Regions from separate parts of the Ligilactobacillus sp. LYQ135 genome, predicted to be linked through region 2. Evidence: predicted binding sites of a transcription regulator. Region 2 holds the regulator's gene; the other holds the start of a gene.

Region 1 (3,437 bases), on a different contig from region 2:
CATTGCAAATAAAATTCGCCGTTGAACTGGTTTTAATCCATCACGAATATCAGGTAAAGCACGTTCTTGAATAATATATTTTGAATAACGTCCAAACCGTTCTCCCATAACGGCTTCTAACGATAATTCTTGAATATTTGTAGTCATACTTTAACCTCCTTAATCGTTGTTTGAGAAATCATCATCAAATAATGATCCTTCTTGATAATATTGTAAATCTTCTGTATCTACATTACCATGTGCACCTTCAGCAGCAACTGTATCCAATAAACTTCCATCTTCTTCTAAAGAGAATTTAACATTGCGTTCAATCCATTTGCGACGAGGTTCAACTTTATCGCCCATTAATGTAGTTACCCGTCTTTCAGCAACCGCATCATCATCAATTTTTACACGTACTAAAGTCCGAGTTTCTGGATTCATTGTAGTTTCCCAAAGCTGATCAGCATTCATTTCACCTAAACCTTTAAAACGTTGAAGTGAGTACCCTTTGCCGAATTCTTTAGTGGCTTTAGTTAACTCTGCTTCAGTCCATGCATATTGAATTTTGTTTTTACGTTTTACTTTCTTTTGAATTTTATATAATGGTGGTAATGCAATGTACACCCGTCCTGCATTAATTAATGGACGCATATATTTATAAAAGAATGTTAAAAGTAAAGTTTGAATATGGGCACCATCAGTATCCGCATCAGTCATGATGATAATCTTATCATAATTGGCATCTTCGATATTAAAATCAGCACCAACACCAGCTCCAATTGTATAGATCATGGTGTTAATTTCTTCATTTTTCATGATATCTTGTAATTTTGCTTTTTGTGTATTAAGCACTTTTCCTCTTAATGGCAAAATTGCTTGGAACTTACGATCTCTTCCTTGTTTAGCAGATCCTCCCGCAGAATCACCTTCGACTAAGAAAAGTTCATTTTTACGTGCATTTTTTGACTGTGCAGGTGTTAATTTTCCTGAAAGTAATTGATCTTTTTTACGTCGTTTTTTTCCATTTCGACTTTCATCACGAGCCTTACGTGCCGCTTGACGAGCATCACGCGCTTTTAAGGCTTTACGCACTAAATCTTGCGCAAATTCGCCATTTTCCATTAAATAGTATTGAAGTTGTTCACTAACCATACTATCAACAATCGAACGCGCTTCTGGAGTTCCTAATTTGCCCTTTGTTTGACCTTCAAATTGAAGAAGTTCTTCTGGAATACGTACTGAAACAATTGCTGATAATCCTTCACGCACGTCACTTCCTTCAAGATTTTTAGCACGTTCCTTTAAAAGACCAACTTTACGTGCATATTCATTGAAAGCTTTTGTCCATGCTGTTTTCATTCCTACTTCATGTGTTCCGCCATCTTTTGTACGTACATTATTAACAAATGACATAATGGTTTCTGAGTAACCGTCATTATATTGAGCAGCTACCTCTACTTCAACTCCATCTTTGCTGCCTTCAAAATACATTACATCGCCTAAAGTATCCTTATCCTCATTTAAATAAGCAACAAATTCTTTAATTCCTTCTTCAAAATGAAAAATGTCTTGTTGACCATCACGTTCATCAGTCAACGTAATCTTAACACCTTTTAATAAAAAGGCTGATTCGCGTAATCTTTCTGCTAATGTGTCATATTTATAATGGGTTGTTGAAAAAATATTTGAATCCGGTTTAAAAGTAACTGTAGTTCCACTTTTTTTACTTGTCTTACCAATTTTACGTAAAGTTCCGACCGGATGACCTCCATCAATGAAGTCTTCCTCATATTCAACTCCATCGCGCACTGTATTAACTGTTAATTTTTCTGATAATGCATTTACTACAGAAGCACCTACACCATGCAAACCACCTGAAGTTTTATATTCACCTTGGCCAAATTTTCCTCCAGCATGCAAAACTGTAAAAATAACTTCAACTGTTGGAATTCCTGTTTCATGCATTCCAATTGGCATTCCTCGACCAAAATCTGTAACTGTAATAGAATCATCTTTATGAATGGTTACATCAATTTCTTTCCCATATCCTGATAAAGCTTCATCAACAGCGTTGTCGACAATTTCATATACTAAATGATGCAATCCACGAGAATCGGTAGAACCAATATACATTCCTGGTCGCTTTCGAACTGCTTCAAGTCCTTTTAGCACTTGAATCGAATCATCACCATAATTTTGTTTCGTCATTGCGTTCAACCTTTCTTTTATTTTTCAGTAATCTTATTATAGTCATTAATTATGTTGTTATGTAAAGTATTAATTTTAAACATACGTTCAAGATTATATCATATTTTGTAATGATACTTCTAATCTTAATTGAATGCTTGTAAGTTAAGTGTTAAAATTTTAATTGACATTTTTTAAAGGAGGCGGAGTTCTCTTGAGTTGGAAAATACCTGTAATGCTTATCATTGGATATTTATTAGGATCAATTCCATCAGGAGTATTAATAGGCAAATTCTTTTATGGAAAGGACATCCGTAATTTTGGCAGTGGAAATATGGGGACTACCAATACATTTAGGGTTTTAGGAAAAAAAGCGGGCTTTATCGTTTTGTTCATGGATTTATTAAAAGGCTCTTTAGCAGCTTTACTACCTTTCTTTTTCCATTCAAATGCCAATCCAATGTTAATTGCTTTATCGGCTATTATTGGTCATGTATTTCCAATTTTTGCTGGATTTAAAGGCGGTAAAGCAGTTGCAACTAGTGCGGGTGCATTATTAGTTTATAATTGGAAATTCTTCTTACTAGCATGGGCTATTTTTATTATTACAATCTTCATTACAAGTATGGTTAGCATGGGAAGTATCGTTGGCTTCATTTTAATTACTATAGCTGCTTTTTGTGTAGGTGATCCGGTATTAATTGGTGTAGCTCTTGGATTAACAATTTTTGTAATCATTCGTCATTGGAAAAATATTGAACGGATTAAAAATGGAACTGAAAATTTAGTTCCATTTGGGTTAGTATATTGGTGGCGTCAAAAACATCCTAAAAATAACAAATAAAAAAATTGCGACATGATTTATGTCGCAATTTTTATTTAGAAAACGCTGATTTGATATTCAGTACTAAATTTTTGATGAGCATCCAGTTCATTATTTGCAAATTTATGTTTAAAGTCTTGATCTGAATTAACAGTATCTGCTAATCCCCACCATGGTTCTAAACAAACAAATTGACCTGCTTGAGGATAACATGACCAAACTCCCATAAATTCAGCGTCTGCTACTTTTAGTTCAACTCCATGTTTTTCTTCATCATCACAAAGTTTAACTGTAGTTGGTTCTTCGCCCAAATCGAAGATGATTGCATCATTTTTAAACATTTCATGATCAACTTCAACTTCTGATGCTCTTTCTTCTTTCAAATGATCAATGTCAGTATATGATCCTTTAAGTGGAATGATGTTTCGTGTTGCATGGGGGATTA
Region 2 (3,437 bases):
CAAAAAATTATTAAACAAATGGAAACACAATTTAAACAATTGGATCAACAAATTGACCCTAAATTTGTATACATTGATCCTGCTTCAAAAAAACAAAGTAATTAATTTATCAAATTTAAAATAAAAAACAGGCTTATGATTTTATCAAGCCTGTTTTTTTTATAATTATTTCTTTTTGTTATTTTCTTTAGCGTAACTTGCTTTCATAGAAGTCATCATTTGGTTAATTTTACGTTGTGATGGCTTTTGTCCCATTTGAAGCATCATTGTACGAAGCATTTGTTCGTTAAATGGTGGATTCTTTTTCAAGTAGTTTTCTAAATATCTTCTTGCAACAAAAAAGCCGATTACAAAACCAGCAATTAATGCAATAATAACCAATAAAATTACTATTCCTGTTGACAAAGTCCGATCCTCCTTACAAATAACATAACTATAATTTTAAGCGAAAAATCTAAAAAAATAAAGAGGACTTTTAAAAAAATTAATCATCACGTAAACCACGTTCACGTTGGATTTTTTTTACTTTTTCAGGAGTAACTTCTTTTCCGTTTTTATCATAAACTTGAAGCATTTCAATATGACTTCTAAAGTTTTCACGAAACATTGACAAGTATGTTTCACGTAATCGCTTTTGTTCAGCTTGTTCTTCCTTAGTTAAACCTTCTTCTTTTTTCTTTTTAGCTAGCTCATTAATTCGATCAATTAAATCTTGAGGAATCCCATTATTTTCTTTAGCCAAATTTCTCCGCTCCCTTCTCAAATATTCTTTTTTTATTTTATCGAATTTCAATACTAATTTCAATTAAAGCGAACTTTTGTTTGTACTTAATAAAAATATATGCTACTATCGAGTTAATATATTATAAGTTTTCACGAGGTATTATTATGACGAAATCATCTGAGGAACGTCAATTAAGAGTTTTACGCTTTATTTATAATTCTGTTCAGGAAAAAGGTTATCCTCCAACTGTGCGTGAAATTGGTGAAGCTGTTGACTTATCTTCAACATCAACTGTCCATGGACATTTAAATCGTTTAGAAAAGCGTGGTTTTTTAGTTAAAGATGCAACTAAACCACGTGCCATTGAAGTTACTCCAGCTGGAATGGAGGCTTTAGGTATCACTTTTAAGGCTGATGCTATTCCAATGGTAGGGACTGTGACTGCGGGACAACCGATTCTAACAGTCGAAGAAACCACTGATTTCTTTCCTCTTCCACCTAATTTTGAATCAGCTGATAATTTATTTATGCTTACAATTCGGGGAGAAAGTATGATTAACGCTGGAATTTTAAATGGCGATAAAGTCATTATACGCAAACAAAATAGTGCTGATAACGGTGATATTGTGATTGCGATGAACGATCAAGATGAAGCTACTTGCAAACGATTCTACAAAGAAAAAGATCATTACCGACTTCAACCTGAAAATGATACAATGGCTCCTATTATTTTGAATCAAGTAACTATTTTAGGAAAAGTAATTGGTTTATATCGAGATAATATTTAAATTAATAAAAGGACTGTGATTGAATCACAGTCCTTTTATTAATTTTACTGTTCAATTTTTTGCTTAATTTGATGAGCCATTTTAATCAATTCTTCAGCATGTTCCATTGTTAGTTCCGTAATTTCAGATCCTGAAAGCATACGTGCAATCTCCTTAACTCTCGTTTTAGCATTTAATTTTTCGACTCGAGTTTCTGTCCGCCCATCTACCACTTTTTTAGAAATATAATAGTGATGATCAGCAATTGCAGCGACTTGTGGTAAGTGCGAAATGCATAGTACTTGTGAAGTTTGGGCAATTTGCGAAATTTTTTCAGCAATCGCTTGAGCAACTCGTCCACTTACTCCAGTATCAACTTCATCAAAGATAATACTTGTAACTCCTTGCTTTTGTGAAAAAATTGTTTTTAATGCAAGCATTATCCGTGACAGTTCTCCTCCAGAAGCAATTTTAGCTAGCGGTCCCATGGATTCGCCAGGGTTAGTTTGAATATAAAATTCAACATCATCTAATCCATTTTCAGTCAATTCCTTATTTTCTTTGAACTTAACTTTAAAAATCGCCTTATCCATATATAATGCACTTAACTGTTTATGAATTGCTTTTTCTAATTCATGTGCTGTCTGTCGCCGTTTATTAGATAAATGTTGGGCTAACTTAAATGCATCTTGATATGTTTTTTCCACTTCTTTAGCCTGTTCTGCTGAACTTTGAGCACTACCTTGCATTTCATTTAACTCTTTTTTTATTTTTTGACCATATTCAATAATTTGTTCAACTGAATCGCCATATTTCCGTTTCAATTGATGAATTTCCTCTAATCGTTGTTCAATTTGGTTTAGGCGTTCTTCATCCCATTCCATTGAATCTAATTCATTTGAAATTTCATGCGAAACATCTTGCAAATTGTAAAATGCATCTGAAACTTTTTCATAAATATTATTCAAATCTGTTGAAAAATCAGAAACCTTACCTAATTCATTCATTGAAATTCCTAATTGACCTATTAAGTCAAAATTATCTCCCATTAATGCTTGATAGCTATTTTCTAATGCATCATGAATTACTTGATAATTATCTAATTGATCTTTTTCTTCTGTCAATTCCTCTTCTTCATGCGGTTTTAAATTGGCATTAGTAATTTCATCAAGTTGAAATTGTAAAGTATCTAATCGCTGAGCCCATTCTTTTTCATTAGCTTCACGCTTTTCAAGTGCTGTTTTCAATTTTCGGTATTTATGATACGCAACTTGATAACTTTCAACATCTTTTTTTAGGGAATGATCATATTCATCAAGGAGTTCTAAGTGTGTTTCTGGTTGCATTAAACTTTGATGTTCATTTTGGCCATGAATATCAATCAGCATTTCTCCAACTTGTCTAAGAGTTGTTAAATTTACTAAAGTTCCATTTATCCGACAAACATTTCTCCCAGTTTTATATAAATCTCTTTGTAAAATTAATGTTTCATCCTCATGATCTATGCCAAACTGATCAAGTAAATTAAATAATGGTGCATTTTTTGGCAAAACAAACTGTCCTTGTAAACAGGATTTACTTGTTCCCTTCCGAATAAAATCAGTAGAACCACGTCCTCCTGCTAATAATCCAAGAGCATCAATTATAATTGACTTCCCTGCTCCAGTTTCTCCAGTTAAAACCGTCATCTTAGCTTGAAAATCAATATCTGTTTTTTCAATGATCGCAAAATCTTTAATCGATAATTCTTGTAGCATCTAAATACACCTCCTCTTGATTAATTACTGATTTTCTAAAGTTGCATGCGCTTTTTTAACAATTTCAACTGGATTTACGTCAGGACTAATTTGGCCCTCATTTGAGCTCTTCTTTAAATGAATTAAAAATTCAATATTGCCATGTCCACCTGTAATTGGTGAGAAATCTAAGTTACATACATCAAATTT

The links. Region 2 encodes LexA, which represses DNA repair genes until DNA is damaged. Its sites were predicted from a motif close to CNAACANNTGTTNG; they were not measured.
Region 1: the regulator LexA is predicted to act here: its motif matches at 2,267-2,280, upstream of parE (DNA topoisomerase IV subunit B).

The regions. Positions count from the first base shown of each region.
Region 1 is NZ_JBSJYT010000009.1:51,620-55,056, forward strand. It holds gene parC (DNA topoisomerase IV subunit A) at 1-147, opposite strand, end outside; gene parE (DNA topoisomerase IV subunit B) at 160-2,190, opposite strand; gene plsY (glycerol-3-phosphate 1-O-acyltransferase PlsY) at 2,405-3,013, shown strand; gene ACWCL1_RS07585 (aldose 1-epimerase family protein) at 3,049-3,437, opposite strand, start outside.
Region 2 is NZ_JBSJYT010000002.1:99,521-102,957, forward strand. It holds gene ACWCL1_RS02395 (lysophospholipid acyltransferase family protein) at 1-105, shown strand, start outside; gene ACWCL1_RS02400 (YneF family protein) at 166-405, opposite strand; gene ACWCL1_RS02405 (DUF896 domain-containing protein) at 485-742, opposite strand; gene lexA (transcriptional repressor LexA) at 889-1,512, shown strand; gene recN (DNA repair protein RecN) at 1,557-3,248, opposite strand; gene ACWCL1_RS02420 (TlyA family RNA methyltransferase) at 3,273-3,437, opposite strand, start outside.